DNA from 2 places in the Serratia sp. LTN-2 genome. Region 2 is predicted to be linked to the other one. Evidence: predicted binding sites of a transcription regulator. Region 2 holds the regulator's gene; the other holds the start of a gene.

Region 1 (7,543 bases), on a different contig from region 2:
AGGCGCGCGGCGAAGTGCTGCTGCGCAGCAGCAACCCGCGCGATCCGGTCAAGCTGCACGCCAACTACCTCGGCCACCCGGACGATCTGGCCGGCAGCGTGCGCGCGGTAAAGTTCGGCCTCGGCTTCCTGCAAACCGCGGCGCTGAAGCCGCTGATCAAAGATCTGCTGATGCCGCAGCCGGAGTGGACGCGCGATGAGGCGCAGCTGGAAGAGTTCGTGCGAAACTTCTGCAAGACGGTGTATCACCCGGTGGGCAGTTGCCGCATGGGGCCGTCGCCGCAGGACGCGGTGACCGATCCGCAGCTGCGGGTGCACGGTTTTGAACAGCTGCGGGTGATCGACTGCTCGGTGATGCCGCAACTCACCAGCGGCAACACCAATGCGCCGACCATCATGCTGGCGGAAAAGGCGGTGGATCTGTTGCTGGGCGCGCCGCAGTAAGGGCGCGCCTCAACCTCAGGCGGCGGCGGGCACGCCGCTGTGGAAGCGCAGCTCGCTGTCCGGCGACAGGATCAGTTCAGCTTCGAGGCGGCCGAAATGCGCCACCCGTTCGCTGATGTCGCCGCCGGCGATCTGCTCGGCCAGCGTCAGGTAGTCCTGATAGTGGCGCGCTTCAGAGCGCAGCAGCGAGACGTAAAAGCGGTTCAGCTCGTCGTCCAGGTGCGGCGCCAGTTTGGCGAAACGTTCGCAGGATCGCGCTTCGATGTAGGCGCCGCAGATCAGTTTGTCGATCAGCGTCGCCGGATCGTGAGTGCGGATCTCGCGGATCATGCCCTTGGCGTAGCGGCTGGCGGTGATCTTGCGATACGGGATCCCGCGCGCCTGCATGATCTCCAGCACCTGCGAGAAGTGATGCAGCTCTTCCTTGATCAACAGCACCATGCGATCCGCCAGATCCTGGCCGTAGGCCGAGCCGTTTTTCGGCAGGATCTTGCGGGTAAACTGGCCCTGGCGGAACAGCGTGTCCGGCGCGCCCTGCGCTTCGTGCAGAAACGCCTCGTAGGGGCGCAGCAGCGCCAACAGCGCGTCGCCGCTCTCTTTGTCCGCCACGTAGCGGCGGATCAGCCACATGCCGGTCTGCGCGGCTTTCAGCTCGCACACCAGATGGTCGGTCAACAACAGCTGCAGGTTTTCCGGACGGCGCGCGGCGTCGATCCAGGCGTCGGGAGTTTCACAGTGCAGGAAGCTTAAAATCGGGGCTAACAGGGATTGGTATGTCATGGCGTCATTGCCCTATGTATTTCAAGTTGCAGCCAGGCGGCCAGCTCACTCATCCCCAGGAGCTTACTCAGGTAAGTGACTGGGGTGAGAGAGTGCAGCCAACAACGCTGCAGCTTGAAAGACGACGGGGATATCAGGGGCCGGCGAGAACCGGCCCATGTGAATAAGCGGGGTTAATCAGTGGCGTTTGCCGTCGTCGTCTTCGTCGATGTAGTCGCCGTCTTCGTCATCCTCACCGTCTTCACCGTTCGGATCTTCGAAGTAGGTGCCCCAGCCGTCGTAGTTGACGCCGCAGCGTTCCGCCAGCGCCACCAGCTGCTCTACCTGGGCGTCGATCAGCTCGGCGTTCAGGCCGACTTCGCTGATCACGTCGCAGCACATCACCAGCGAACCGTCTTCCACTTCCAGCTCTTCGGCGTCGGTCACTTCGTAGCCCAGCTTGAAGGCTTCAACGGCGGCCTGCTCCAGAACCTCAAATTTCTCGGCGGACAGATGGTGCTCGATGGTGTAGAGCGCGTCCGGATCGCTGCCGTCTTCCAACAGCTCTTCGATGATCAGGCGGGTCTCTTCACGTTGTTCTTCCAGCAATTCGCGGTTTGCCATGCCTATATCCTCAAGTCAAATGGCCTTCATTCCTTCTATTTTCACACACCGCCGACGTTGCTTCCACGATAAACGTGAAAGATTTCCATGCCGGGGTTGAAATTGAATATTCATACATATAAAGTGAATTTTAATTCAATTACACAATCAGGGAATCGGACTATGAGCACCGGCAATGCGTTCTACCAACGTCACTTTCTGAGGTTAATGGATTTCACCCCCGCCGAACTGCAGGCGCTGCTGAAGCTGGCGGCCGATCTGAAACAGGCCAAAAAGCTGGGGCAGGAACAGCGCCGGCTTCAGGGCAAAAACATTGCGCTCATCTTCGAAAAAGACTCGACCCGTACGCGATGCTCTTTCGAAGTTGCCGCATTCGATCAGGGCGCACAGGTGACCTATCTCGGCCCAAGCGGCAGCCAGATCGGCCATAAAGAGTCGATGAAAGACACCGCCCGGGTGCTGGGCCGCCTGTACGACGGTATTCAGTATCGCGGCTACGGCCAGGCGCTGGTGGAAACCCTGGCGCAGCACGCCGGCGTGCCGGTGTGGAACGGCCTGACCGACGAGTTCCACCCTACTCAGCTGTTGGCGGATCTGCTCACCGTACAGGAGCATCTGCCGGGCAAGGCGCTGAGCGAGGTGAAGCTGGCGTACGTCGGCGACGCGCGCAACAACATGGGCAACACGCTGCTGGAAGCCGCCGCGCTGGCGGGCATGGATCTGCGTTTGGTGGCGCCGAAGGCCTGCTGGCCGCAGCCGGAGCTGGTGGCCGAGTGTCAGGCGCTGGCGCAGCAAACCGGCGCGAAGCTCATCCTGACCGAAGACATCGCCGAAGGGGTGCAAGACGCCGACTTCCTCTACACCGACGTCTGGGTGTCGATGGGCGAACCGAAAGAGACCTGGCAGGAGCGTATCGCGCTGCTGCGGCCGTATCAGGTCAACATGGCGATGCTGAAGCTGACCGGCAACCCGAACGTGAAGTTCCTGCACTGCCTGCCGGCGTTCCACGACGACCAAACCACCCTCGGCAAGCAGATGGCGCAGCAGTACGATCTGCACGGCGGCATGGAAGTGACCGACGAGGTGTTCGAATCGGCGCACAGCGTGGTGTTCGATCAGGCGGAAAACCGGCTGCACACCATCAAGGCGGTGCTGGTCGCTACGCTGAGCAACACCCTCTGACAATCCCCCCCTCCGCCCTGGCGCCCCCGGCCAGGGCGGCTAATATATTCCAGGAATATCAAATAGCGGATTGACCTTTGCCCACCGCCGGCAAAGGTTCTACCGTGACAGGCCGACGGCGCCCGCGCCGTAAAAACCAACGATAACAAACCGTTCTCAGCGCCGCCTTGTGGCGCCTTCAGGGGATATACACCGATGAAAGCCAAACTCTTGCCGCTGTTCCTGCTCGCCGCCCTGCCCGCCGCCGCGTTAGCCGCCACGCCGCCGAATACGCTGGTGGTGGTGCAATCGCTGGATGACATCGTCAGCCTCGATCCGGCGGAAGCCAACGAACTCTCCAGCATCCAGACGGTGCCCAGCCTGTATCAACGATTGGTGCAGGCGGATCGCGACGATCCGGCCAAGGTGGCACCGGTGCTGGCGGAAAGCTGGCAGAGCGATGCGGCGGCCAAAACGCTGACGGTGAAACTGCGGCCGCAGGCGGCGTTCGCCTCCGGCAACCCGCTGACCGCCGACGACGTGATCTTCTCCTACAGCCGCGCGGTCAAGATGAACAAATCGCCGGCGTTCATCCTCAACGTGCTCGGTTGGCAGCCGGACAACATCGACGCGCAGCTGAAGAAGATCGACGAACATACCGTGCAGCTGCGCTGGACGGCGGACGTCAGCCCGGCGGTAGCACTGAATATCCTCTCGACGCCGATCGCCTCGATCGTCGACAGCAAGGCAGCGCTGGCCAACGTCAAGGACGGCGACTTCGGCAACGCCTGGCTGAAAATGCACTCCGCCGGCAGTGGCCCGTTCAAGATGCGCGTCTATCAGCCGCATCAGGCGATCGTGCTGGACGCCAACCCCACCTCGCCGGGCGACAAGCCGCAGCTGAAAAACATCATCATTAAAAACGTACCGGATCCGGCCACCCGCCGCCTGCTGATCCAGCAGGGCGACGCCGATATCGCCCGCGAACTGGGCGCCGATCAGACCGACACGTTGAAGAACCAGCCCGGCGTCAAGGTGCTGGAGATCCCGTCCGCCGAGCAAAACTACCTGGTGTTCAACGCCGGCAACGGCGCCAATCCGCTGCTGAGCAACCCGGCCTTCTGGGAAGCGGCGCGCTATCTGGTGGATTATCAGGGCATCACCCAGGATCTGCTGAAGGGCCAATACTTCGTGCACCAGAGCTTCCTGCCGGTCGGGCTGCCGGGCGCGCTGGAGACCAACCCATTCAGCTACGATCCGGCCAAGGCGAAAGCCATCCTGGCCAAGGCGGGGATCACCCACGCCGCCTTTACGCTGGACGTGGAGAACAAACCGCCGTTCATCACCATCGCGCAGGCGCTGCAGGGCAGCTTCGCCGCCGCCGGCGTGAAGGTCGAGCTGCTGCCGGCCGCCGGCAGCCAGGTTTACTCCCGCGTGCGCGCCAGACAGCACCAGGCGGCGATCCGCCTGTGGATCCCGGATTACTTCGATGCCCACTCCAACGCCAGCGCTTTCGCCTACAACGACGGCAAGAGCAGCACGGTGGCCGGGCTGAACGGCTGGCAGATCCCGCAGTTGAATAAGCAGACGCTGGCGGCGCTGGCCGAAGCCGATCCGGCCAAGCGCCGTGCGCTGTACACCGCCATGCAGCAGGAGCTGCAGCGCAGTTCGCCGTACGTATTTATCGATCAGGCCAAAACCGAGGTGGTGCTGCGCGACAACGTCAAAGGCTATCAACAGGGGTTGAACGCCGACATGGTCTACTACGATCGCGTCAGCAAATAGCCGGCGGGCGGCCACCGTCGGCCAATCGATTGCGGGGCGGCAAAAAACGGCGTTTTAACGCTTGCAGTGGCGAAAAGCGCGAGTATAATGCGCCACAATTTGCCAGGAGAAAGCATGAAAAACGACGTTTGTTTTGTTAGCCGCAATCGACAAAACCGACTGCCTATCGGCGGCCAGCTGCCGTTGTTTCTCCTGTTGCTAAACCGATCGTTTCAAGCCCCTCATTGAGGGGCTTTTTTTTGCCTTGAGAATATCCCAAAGTCCCGCGCCACGGGCACGCGTCGAGGAGGAGTGAAAAATGGCCAACCCGCTGTATCACAAACACATCATCTCTATTAACGATCTCAGCCGCGAGGATCTGGAGCTGGTGCTGCGCACCGCCGCCGGTCTGAAAGCCAACCCGCAGCCGGAGCTGTTGAAACACAAGGTGATCGCCAGCTGCTTCTTTGAAGCCTCGACCCGTACCCGCCTGTCGTTCGAAACCTCGATGCACCGCCTCGGCGCCTCGGTGGTCGGTTTCGCCGACGGCAGCAACACCTCGCTCGGCAAGAAAGGCGAAACCCTGGCCGACACCATCTCGGTGATCAGCACCTACGTAGACGCCATCGTGATGCGCCACCCGCAGGAAGGCGCGGCGCGCATGGCTTCGGAGTTCTCCGGCAACGTGCCGGTACTCAACGCCGGCGACGGCGCCAACCAGCACCCGACCCAAACCCTGCTGGATCTGTTCACCATCCAGGAAACCCAGGGCCGCCTGAGCAACCTCAGCATCGCCATGGTCGGCGACCTGAAGTACGGCCGCACCGTGCACTCGCTCACCCAGGCGCTGGCCAAGTTCGAAGGCAACCGCTTCTACTTCATCGCCCCAGATGCGCTGGCGATGCCGGCCTATATCCTGAAAATGCTGGACGAGAAAGGCATCGAGTACAGCCTGCACGGCAGCATTGAAGAAGTGGTGCCGGAGCTGGATATTCTCTACATGACCCGGGTGCAGAAAGAGCGCCTCGATCCGTCCGAGTACGCCAACGTGAAGGCGCAGTTCGTGCTGCGCGCCGCGGATCTGGCCGGCGCGCGCGCCAACCTCAAGGTGCTGCACCCGCTGCCGCGCATCGACGAGATCGCCACCGACGTGGATAAAACGCCGCACGCTTACTACTTCCAGCAGGCGGGCAACGGCATCTTCGCCCGCCAGGCGCTGCTGGCGCTGGTGCTCAACGCAGATTTGGCTCTTTAAGGGGGAACCGCCATGACTCATGACAACAAACTGCAGGTCGAAGCGATCAAATGCGGCACGGTGATCGACCACATTCCGGCGCAGATCGGTTTCAAACTGCTGACGCTGTTCAAGCTGACCGCCACCGACCAGCGCATCACCATCGGCCTGAACCTGCCTTCCAACGAGCTGGGCCGCAAGGATCTGATCAAGATCGAGAACACCTTCCTGACCGAACAGCAGGCCAACCAGCTGGCGATGTACGCGCCGAAGGCCACGGTGAACCGCATCGATAACTATGAAGTGGTGCGCAAGCTGACTCTCAGCCTGCCGGACCACATCGACGGCGTGCTGACCTGCCCGAACGGCAACTGCATCAGCCGCAGCGAGCCGGTGGCGTCGAGCTTCAGCGTGAAGCCGCGCGATGGCGAAGTGCACCTGAAGTGCCGCTACTGCGAAAAAGAGTTCGAGCATCAGGTGGTGCTGCAGGCGGACTGAATTCTGCCCCTTTGCGGGAGCGGCGCTGTTAATCTGCGCGTCACTCCCTATAATGGATGCCTGAAAATAACTCTACCCACGTTGCTACCCACCGAATTTCACGCTGCGGCCGACCGCGCGGCGGCGTGAAAGACAACGGGTCTATCAGGAGAAAACATGTCACGTAACATCAGCACTGAACTCGCCCCGGCAGCCATTGGTCCTTATGTGCAGGGCGTTGATCTGGGCAGCATGATCATCACTTCCGGCCAGATCCCGGTCGATCCGAAAACCGGCGCCGTCGCCGACGACGTGGCCGCTCAGGCGCGCCAGTCGCTGGAAAACGTCAAAGCGATCGTCGAAGCCGCCGGCCTGAACGTTGCCGACATCGTGAAAACCACCGTGTTCGTGAAAGACCTGAACGACTTCGCCACCGTCAACGCCGCGTACGAAGCCTTCTTCACCGAGCACAGCGCGCCGTTCCCGGCCCGCTCCTGCGTGGAAGTGGCGCGTCTGCCGAAAGACGTGAAGATCGAAATCGAAGCCATCGCCGTGCGTCGTTAATCGACACGTACGCGAATCACGGCCAGTGCAGACTGGCCGTTTTTATTTGTCCTCACTCTGTTTTAAGACCACGCAGCAGCGCCTCCAGCGGGTATACCGCCGCAATCACCACTTCGTCGCGCGTCTGCGCCACCGCATCCAGCTGGCGCTGCGCTTGCTCGGCCTCGGCCCGGCTCAGCGGTTTTTCCTGCTGATGGCGCTCCAGCAACGTTAAGCCCAGCGTGGCCAGGGTGCCGACGTCCTGCGCCACCGGCGCCAGATCACGCAGCGTGCGGTTGCCCGCGATCGCCGTCTGCAGCGCTGCGCCGTTCGCCTGCCAGCGCAGCAGCCGTTCGCGCAGCGCCTGCGCCGCCGCCTTATCGCGTTTATCCTGCAACAAGGCCGCGACCTGGGCATGCATGGCGCGCACCGCCTCGCTCTCCGGCGGCAGCGCATCGGCAAAGCGGTTCAGCGGTTCGAACTGGTGATAGTTGCCGGCCTGGAACTTCAAGTGCTGGCGGGTGTAATACTGCGCCGG
Region 2 (9,398 bases):
CCATAAATGTAAAAAGCCCCGCAACGAATTGCGGGGCTTACATCTATTTCGTAAGGCTCGAAAAATTATTCAGCTTCGATGCTGATGAATTTACGATTGCTCGGGCCTTTAACTTCGAATTTGACTTTACCGTCTTTCAAAGCAAACAGAGTGTGGTCTTTGCCGCAACCCACGTTGGTACCAGCGTGGAATTTGGTGCCGCGCTGACGAACGATGATGCTGCCTGCCAGTACTGCTTCGCCGCCAAAGCGTTTTACGCCCAGACGTTTAGCTTCTGAATCGCGACCGTTACGAGTCGAGCCGCCAGCCTTTTTGTGTGCCATTAATCCGCTCTCCTAACTTAAGCGCTGATGCCGGTGATTTTAACGTCAGTGAACCACTGACGGTGGCCCTGCTGCTTACGGTGGTGTTTACGACGACGAAACTTAACAATCTTAATTTTCTCGCCACGACCGTGAGCAACGACTTCAGCTTTGATCTTGCCGCCATCGACGAAAGGAACGCCGATTTTGATATCTTCGCCATTAGCGATCATCAGAATCTGGTCAAACTCAACCGCTTCACCAGTTGCGATGTCCAGCTTTTCCAAGCGAACGGTCTGACCTTCGCTTACTCGGTGTTGTTTACCACCACTTTGGAAAACCGCGTACATATAAAACTCCGCTTTCCGCGTGCCCGACTGTGTTAGTTCAGAGCGCGCTATAAATATTCACAATAGGGCGCGAATTCTACGCAAAAAAGCGGCGCATGACAAGAGCAGAATAAGACCAGATGAACAAAAAAGAAGAAAAAAAACACAGTTTCTTTCGTGGCGTTTATCTGAACCGTTTTTCAAGTACAATCATAGGGACAGTTACCGCCATGTACCGATGTGAGCAGCGATCTCAACGCGGTGAAGAGAAACACAGCTGAAAAAAATACAATGAACCTAGAGCAAATTACCGAGTTAACCGCGCAAGATATGGCGGCCGTGAACGCAACAATTCTCGAACAGCTGAATTCCGATGTCACGCTCATCAATCAGCTTGGCTATTACATTATCAGCGGTGGCGGTAAGCGCATCCGGCCGATGATCGCCGTCCTGGCGGCGCGAGCGTTGGGGTATGAAGGCAACAAGCACGTCACCGTCGCCGCCCTGATCGAGTTCATTCATACCGCCACGCTGCTGCATGACGACGTCGTCGACGAATCGGACATGCGCCGCGGCAAAGCCACCGCCAATGCCGCGTTCGGCAATGCGGCCAGCGTGCTGGTCGGCGACTTTATCTACACCCGCGCCTTCCAGATGATGACCAGCCTGGAATCACTGCGCGTGCTGGCGTTGATGTCGGAGGCGGTCAACGTCATCGCCGAAGGTGAAGTGCTGCAGTTGATGAACGTGCACGATCCTGACATCAGCGAAGAAAACTATATGCGGGTGATCTACAGCAAAACCGCCCGTCTGTTTGAAGCGGCGGCGCAATCGTCGGCGATCCTGTCCGGCGCCAGCGCCGAGCAAGAGCAGGCGCTGCAAGATTATGGCCGCTACCTCGGCACCGCTTTCCAGCTGATCGACGATCTGCTCGATTACAGCGCCGACGGCAGCACCCTCGGTAAAAACACCGGCGACGATCTGAACGAAGGGAAACCGACCCTGCCGCTGCTGCACGCGATGCACAACGGCGACGATGCGCAGCGTGAGATGATCCGAGGCGCGATTGAGCAAGGCAACGGCCGCCACCTGCTGGAGCCGGTATTGCAGGCGATGCAGCAATGCGGTTCGCTGGAATACACCCGCCAACGCGCCGAAGAGGAAGCCGACAAGGCGATCGCCGCGCTGCAGGTCTTGCCGGCCTCGGAGCACCGCACGGCGCTGGAAGGCCTGGCCCATCTGGCGGTACAGCGCGAATTTTAAGAAACCTGGGTTTCTTAACGTTCTCATCAGGCCCGCGCCCACGGGCCTGACTACCTCTCGTTTTCTTCGTCGATGCGCGCCAGCAGGCCGCCGATCCCTTCCCGCATCAGGAAAGCCACCATTTTTTCGCGCTCGCTTTCCGTCAGATGGTAGTAATACTCGATCCAAACCGACAACGGATCCTGGCGCTCCAGGTCATATGCCGCCCCGTCTTCCCTCAGCATCAGCAGATTGCGCGCGCCTGCCGGCAGGCTGTCGATATGATACTCCAACGCTTTTCCCTGCACGCCTTGGCGTCTGCGGCTGAGCCAGCCTTCGCGCCGGGCCATCAGATTGATTCCTTGTGGTGAGGAAGGTAATCCTGCGATGCCTGTCAGCTCCTTGGCGGCAAACCACTCGTTTTTCATAGCCATTATCTCTGGACAATAGTGGGCAAAGTCATTTATTTGGAAACTGATTGGGTCATTTTTGGGAAATTTAATGGTATTCTGATTTCCGAATAAGCGTTTCACGTTGTTCAAACGCCTAACCTTGACCCGTTAGTTATACCACTAACGCAACTTTGGCTAATCAGAAAAGGAATGTAAACATGAATTCAAGGAAGCAGGACTGGCACCCGGCAGACATCATCGCGGCGTTACGCAAGCAGGGCACCACGTTGGCGGCGGTATCACGCAAGGCAGGATTAAGCTCATCAACGCTGGCCAACGCGCTATCGCGCCCATGGCCGAAAGGAGAATGGCTGATCGCCGAAGCGATAGGCGTTCACCCCTCGGAGATCTGGCCAAGCCGCTATTATGATCCGCACAGCGATTGCCTTCTGGATCGCAAAGCGCGCATCAAGTCGTGAACGCAGGGCAAAAAAAACCGCCGGAACAGCGTCCGGCGGCGTTTATCGGCTGACTCGCGGCGACGATCAGTTATTGATGAACTTCTCGCCCAGCTCGATATCTTTGTGCAGCACGTCCAGCATCTCATTCAGCGCTTTTTGTTCAAAGGCGCTCAGGGTGCCGATATCTTTGCGTTCTTCAACGCCGTTTTTGCCCAGCACCAGCGGCTGCGCGAAGAAGCGAGCGTATTTGCCGTCGCCTTCAACGTAAGCGCATTCCACCACGCCTTTCTCACCCTGCAGCGCACGCACCAGAGACAGGCCGAAACGTGCGGCCGCCTGGCCCATGGACAGCGTTGCAGATCCGCCACCGGCTTTAGCTTCCACCACTTCGGTGCCGGCGTTCTGAATGCGTTTGGTCAGATCCGCCACTTCCTGATCGGTGAAGCTCACGCCTGGGATCTGCGACAGCAGAGGCAGGATGGTCACGCCAGAGTGGCCGCCGATCACCGGCACGTTCAGTTCTTCAGGCTGCTTGCCTTTCAGCTCGGCCACGAAGGTGTTGGAACGAATGATATCCAGCGAGGTCACGCCGAACAGTTTGTTTTTGTCGTAAACGCCGGCTTTTTTCAGCACTTCCGCCGCGATGGCGACCGTGGTGTTTACCGGGTTGGTGATGATGCCGATGCAGGCTTTCGGGCAGGTTTTCGCCACTTGCTCAATCAGGTTACGCACGATGCCGGCGTTAACGTTGAACAGGTCGGAGCGATCCATGCCTGGCTTACGGGCCACGCCGGCGGAAATCAGCACCACGTCCGCGCCGTGCAGAGCCGGGGTCGCGTCTTCGCCGCTGAAGCCTTTGATTTTAACTGCGGTTGGGATGTGGCTTAAGTCGACGGCAACGCCTGGGGTAACGGGGGCAATGTCGTAGAGAGAGAGTTCAGAACCTGAAGGAAGCTGGGTTTTGAGTAGAAGGGCGAGGGCCTGGCCGATACCGCCAGCAGCACCGAGAACTGCAACTTTCATCCTATACTCCTTTATTATCTTAAATATATAAAGCGCCGTGAATGTGTTGGTTACGGACCTTAAATTATTACACCTTTAAAAACAATAAATTAGCCAATTCTTGCCTGCCAGTGTAATAAAATGGCCGCTGTCGCGCCCATTTTAGATTAAATCGCTTACGCATGAAGGGCATAGCGCACACTAATCAAAAATAATGCGAGGTTATTCACGAGCAAGTTAACCGGCCGTTACATTACACCCTTACGCAACATCAGAACAACATCATTTTAATAACATTTTATTTACTACTGCGGGCCGATTTTCCGTCGTCAAAAGGGCATATTCATCGCGGCCGGATTTTGTTAAAATGCCGCCCTTTCCTCGCCGCCCGGTCATGTTTATTTTCTTTGGGTCGGCCTCTGTTGCATAAAAATTCATCTATATGCATAATCATGACTTCCACTATCAACTTTCCACGGTGCAAAATGCGTAATCCCGCAAAACAGGAAGATCTGATCAAGACGTTCAAAGCGTTATTGAAAGAAGAAAAATTCAGTTCTCAAGGCGAGATCGTTTTGGCGCTGCAAGAAGAAGGCTTCGAAAACATTAACCAATCCAAAGTATCGCGCATGCTGACCAAGTTCGGTGCGGTACGTACGCGTAATGCCAAAATGGAGATGGTGTATTGCCTTCCGGCCGAACTCGGCGTGCCGACCACTACCAGCCCGCTAAAGAACCTGGTGCTGGACGTCGACCATAACGACGCCGTCGTGGTGATCCACACCAGCCCGGGCGCCGCACAGCTGATCGCCCGCCTGCTCGACTCATTGGGCAAATCCCAGGGCATCCTTGGCACTATCGCCGGCGACGACACGATTTTCGTCACCCCGTCCAGCGGCTTTACCGCTCAGAAGCTGCATGAAGCGATCCTGGGCGTGTTCGAGCAAGAGCTGTGAAACCTGGCGCTAACAAAGTGCGGCTACCGTTCGCATTTTGTTAGCGCTTCTTTAACCCCTGCGTTACCTTCTCGGCCCCCAACCGCGTTTAACACTGCTTTTTTATCCCGCTACAACACATTTCCATGACATCTCCATGTAGCCAGCAGTACCCACTGTGATCTTCCGCACTTTTGGTCAAAAGCACTTACCTCATTGAAATTACATAAAATTAACATCAAAAGATCGTTTTATAAGCGTTTTTTATTCCTTACGGTTATAAAAAAGAAGGTTCACCGGTTTAAAGTTTCACTAGCAACTGTTAGCGAACTATTAATTTTTCGCGTTACTAGCTGTATACTCATTTCCGTGAACTAAGTCACAGTTCGTTAGAACTGATAAAAGAATACGATGAGGTGAGATGATGAAAATTAAAGCTACCGTTGCAACCCTGAGCGTTCTGTCCATGCTTTCCTTCGGCGCATTCGCAGCACAATCTGTTGATGCAACCCAGGCCGCAAAACTGCAGCCCGCCGGCGTGATCACTGTGAGCGGCGTCGCCGCTGCACCTTCCGACATTCGTCAGGCGCTGTCCGATAAAGCCGACGCCAAAGGGGCGACCGCTTACCGCGTGATCGAAGCGCGTAACGACGGCAACTTCCACGCGACCGCTGAAATCTACAAATAAGTACCGGCATTACCCGGCAACGGGCAATACATCTCTGGAACCAAACGCTGTCATAACGGCCTTCAAGAATAAAAATCGCTGCCAAGCCCTTCCAGGCTGTTATGACCAAGGATCGCTATCATGAACATGAAAACTACTGTTGCTGCACTCGGTTTGCTGTCCGTCATCTCCTTCGGCGCCTCCGCCGCCCAGTTGGTGACTAACGATCAGACCACCAATCTGCAATCTATCGGCACCATTACCGTCAGCGGCATCGACGGCGCGCCGACCGACATTCGCCAGGCGTTGTCGGAGAAAGCCGACGCGAAAGGCGCGACCGCCTACCGCGTAATCGAAGCGCGTAACGAAGGCAACTACCACGCCACCGCCGAGATTTACAAATAACAACTCTGGGAACGGCTTTGCAGAGCTGATTACCCTCGTCACTGCCACTGCCGAGTTCTGACGCAAACGCCGATTTCCCAGAGACCCTCTCGTCGTCCTATCCGACGAACCCCGTTGCCCTCGCTCGCGAGGGCTTTTTTATGGGCGTAAAAAAGGCCGCGAATGCGGCCCTTGTGTTGGCTGATGCGGCTAAGCGATCAGTAGGTCACCTTCGGTTCCTGCTTTTTCGCCAGCGCGTCCAGCAGGCGATCGTGAATGCCGCCGAAACCGCCGTTGCTCATCACCAGAATGTGATCGCCCGGCTGTGCGGTTTTCACCACCATGTCCACCAGCGTGTCGAGATCCGCACTCCAGTGCGCCGGTTGCACACAGGCATCCGCCACTTCCGCCACCTGCCACGGAATGTGATGCGGCTGGAACAGGAACACCTCGTCGGCGCGGCCGAGCGAAGGCGCCAGATCGTTTTTGCTGATGCCCATTTTCATGGTGTTGGAGCGCGGTTCCAGCACCGCCAGAATGCGCGCCGTGCCGCCTACCTTGCCGCGCAGCGCGGCCAGGGTGGCCAGGATCGCCGTCGGGTGGTGCGCGAAGTCGTCGTAAACGGTGACGCCGTTGGCTTCGCCGCGCAGCTCCAGGCGGCGGCGGGCATTGATGAAATCGCCCAATGCGCGGCAGGCGTCCGCCGGCTGCACGCCGACGTGGCGGGTGGCGGCGATGGCCATCAGGCCGTTATGCATGTTGTGCTCGCCCACCAGCGCCCAGTTCACTTCGCCGACCTGCTCGCCGTCGAGGAACACCGCGTAATGGCTGGCGTCCGGTGTCAACTTCTGCGCGCGCCAGGTGCCCTCTTCCCCCACCAGCTCCTGCTCGCTCCAGCAGCCCATCGCCATCACCTGTTTCAGGTGGCTGTCGTTGTCCGGCAGAATGATCTTGCCTTTGCCCGGCACCAGACGCACCAGATGGTGGAACTGTTTCTGGATGGCTTTCAGATCGTCGAAGATGTCGGCATGGTCGAACTCCAGGTTATTCATGATCAGCGTGCGCGGGCTGTAATGCACGAATTTGGAGCGCTTGTCGAAGAACGCGCAGTCATACTCGTCGGCTTCAATGACGAAGAACGGGCTGCCGCCGAGGCGGGCCGAAACGTCGAAGTTGCCCGGCACGCCGCCGATGACGAAGCCGGGCTGGTAGCCGCAGGCCTCGAGGATCCAGGTCGCCATGCCGGCGGTGGTGGTTTTGCCGTGGGTGCCGGCGACCGCCAATACCCAGCGATCGCGCAACACGGCGTCGTGCAGCCACTGCGGACCGGAAACGTAAGGGATGCCACGCTCCAGCACCGCCTCCACGCACGGGTTGCCGCGCGTCATGGCGTTGCCGATGATCACCAGATCCGGCGCCGGATCCAGCTGGGCTGGATCATAACCCTGAATAAGATCGATCCCCTGGTTCTCCAGCAGCGTGCTCATCGGTGGATAGACGTTGGCGTCCGAACCGGTGACGTCATGCCCCAGTGAGCGCGCCAGCATCGCCAGCCCGCCCATAAAGGTGCCACAGATCCCAAGAATGTGAATGCGCATAGGTTTCTCATGTGAGTGCATCGAATGTCGGCATATTCTAACGCTCAGAATCGTCCAGAAGAAATGGATTTGCCTATGAATGGCGCGCATCTTTGGGCTACACTGCACGCGAAAACGTTGGCGGTTTGTTAACAGGCCGCTATCCATCCGTAGATTCAGGGATTGTGTCATGAAAACGTTAGGCGAATTTATCGTCGAGAAACAGCACGACTTCTCGCACGCCACCGGCGAGCTGACCGCGTTACTTTCTGCCATTAAACTGGGCGCCAAAATCATCCACCGCGACATCAACAAGGCCGGCCTGGTTGATATTCTGGGAACCAGCGGGGTGTCCAACGTACAGGGCGAAGTTCAGATGAAACTGGACCTGTACGCGAACGAAAAACTGAAAGCGGCGTTGAAAGCGCGCGGTGAAGTTGCGGGTATCGCTTCCGAAGAAGAAGATGAAATCGTGATATTCGACGGCGAGCGTGCTGAAAATGCCAAGTATGTCGTATTGATGGATCCGTTGGACGGTTCGTCCAACATCGATGTCAACGTCTCGGTCGGTACGATTTTCTCTATCTACCGTCGCATCACGCCGGTCGGCACGCCGGTGACCGAAGAAGACTTCCTGCAGCCGGGCAGCGCCCAGGTCGCAGCGGGTTATGTGGTTTACGGTTCGTCCACCATGCTGGTGTACACCACCGGTTACGGCGTCCACGCCTTCACTTACGACCCGTCTCTGGGCGTGTTCTGTCTCTCTCACGAGAAAGTGCGCTTCCCGGCGAGCGGCAACATGTATTCCATCAACGAAGGCAACTACATCAAGTTCCCTCTCGGCGTGAAGAAATACATCAAGTACTGCCAGGAGCAGGACGAAGCGACGCAGCGCCCTTATACCTCGCGCTACATCGGTTCTCTGGTGGCGGACTTCCACCGCAACCTGCTGAAAGGCGGCATCTACATCTACCCAAGCACCGCCAGCCACCCACAGGGCAAGCTGCGCCTGCTGTACGAATGCAACCCGATGGCGTTCCTGGCCGAACAGGCCGGCGGTAAGGCCAGCGACGGTAAAAACCGCATTCTGGACATCACGCCGGTGAAACTGCACCAGCGCGCGCCATTCTTCGTCGGCACCAAGTCGATGGTGGAAGACGCAGAACGCTTCATCGCCGAAAACCCGGACGAGTAACGCGTTTTTTGCCAGGGTTCGGCGCCTTGCCGAACCCTTATCGCCTTACAGCTTGAACGCCGCCATGCTCTGCGCCAGCAGCTGAGCCTGATCTTCCAGCGAGCGCGTCGCCGCCGCAGACTCCTCCACCAGCGCCGCATTCTGTTGCGCCACCTGATCCATCTGCGCCACCGCCAGGTTCACCTGTTCGATACCGCTGCTTTGTTCGCGCGTCGCCGCCGAGATCTCACGCATCAACGCCGTCACCCGGCCCACTTCGCCGGTGATGCCGCTCATGGTCTGCGCCGCCGACTCCACCATCTGCTCGCCTTCCTGCACCCGGTTCTGCGACGCTTCGATCAGCCCTTTGATCTCTTTCGCCGACTGGGCGCTGCGCTGCGCCAGATTGCGCACTTCGCCGGCCACCACCGCGAAGCCGCGGCCCTGTTCACCGGCGCGCGCCGCTTCCACCGCCGCATTCAGCGCCAGGATATTGGTCTGGAAGGCGATGCCGTCCATCACGCTGATGATATCGGCGATGCGGCGTGAACTGTCGGTGATCGCCTGCATCTTGCTCATCACCTGGCTGACCACGTCGCTGCCCTGGTTGGCGATATCGGACACGCTCAGCGCCAGTTGGTTGGCCTGTTCGCAGTTCTCGGCGTTCATTTTCACCGTCGAGGTCAGTTGCTCCATGCTGGCGGCGGTCTCTTCCAGCGAGGCGGCCGATTCTTCGGTGCGCTGCGCCAGGTGCAGGTTGCCGGCCGCCAGTTCGCGTGAACCGGTGTCGATCTGGCTGCTGGCATCGCGCACTTTGCTGACCGAACTGGCCAACGCCCGCTGCATGCGCTGCATCGCGCGTATCAGGCGCCCCATTTCGGTATCGCCCTCGCCGCGGATCTCATGGGTCAGATCGCCGCCGGCGATGTGTTC

The links. The regulator ArgR, encoded in region 2, controls arginine synthesis, uptake and breakdown. The targets are predictions, from matches to a motif close to ANTGAATAAAAATACANT.
Region 1: the regulator ArgR is predicted to act here: its motif matches at 1,949-1,966, upstream of argF (ornithine carbamoyltransferase).

Annotation. Positions count from the first base shown of each region.
Region 1 is NZ_JCAXDO010000012.1:51,809-59,351, reverse strand. It holds gene AC6BYQ_RS20220 (GMC family oxidoreductase) at 1-443, shown strand, start outside; gene miaE (tRNA isopentenyl-2-thiomethyl-A-37 hydroxylase MiaE) at 459-1,223, opposite strand; gene rraB (ribonuclease E inhibitor RraB) at 1,401-1,826, opposite strand; gene argF (ornithine carbamoyltransferase) at 1,989-3,008, shown strand; gene AC6BYQ_RS20200 (ABC transporter substrate-binding protein) at 3,204-4,772, shown strand; gene pyrB (aspartate carbamoyltransferase) at 5,071-6,006, shown strand; gene pyrI (aspartate carbamoyltransferase regulatory subunit) at 6,019-6,483, shown strand; gene ridA (2-iminobutanoate/2-iminopropanoate deaminase) at 6,640-7,026, shown strand; gene AC6BYQ_RS20180 (beta-N-acetylhexosaminidase) at 7,079-7,543, opposite strand, start outside.
Region 2 is NZ_JCAXDO010000021.1:12,417-21,814, forward strand. It holds gene rpmA (50S ribosomal protein L27) at 66-323, opposite strand; gene rplU (50S ribosomal protein L21) at 341-652, opposite strand; gene ispB (octaprenyl diphosphate synthase) at 923-1,894, shown strand; gene AC6BYQ_RS24650 (DNA-binding protein) at 1,945-2,301, opposite strand; gene AC6BYQ_RS24655 (helix-turn-helix domain-containing protein) at 2,484-2,744, shown strand; gene mdh (malate dehydrogenase) at 2,811-3,749, opposite strand; gene argR (transcriptional regulator ArgR) at 4,214-4,684, shown strand; gene yhcN (peroxide/acid stress response protein YhcN) at 5,088-5,351, shown strand; gene yhcN (peroxide/acid stress response protein YhcN) at 5,472-5,735, shown strand; gene mpl (UDP-N-acetylmuramate:L-alanyl-gamma-D-glutamyl-meso-diaminopimelate ligase) at 5,933-7,312, opposite strand; gene fbp (class 1 fructose-bisphosphatase) at 7,482-8,486, shown strand; gene AC6BYQ_RS24690 (methyl-accepting chemotaxis protein) at 8,532-9,398, opposite strand, start outside.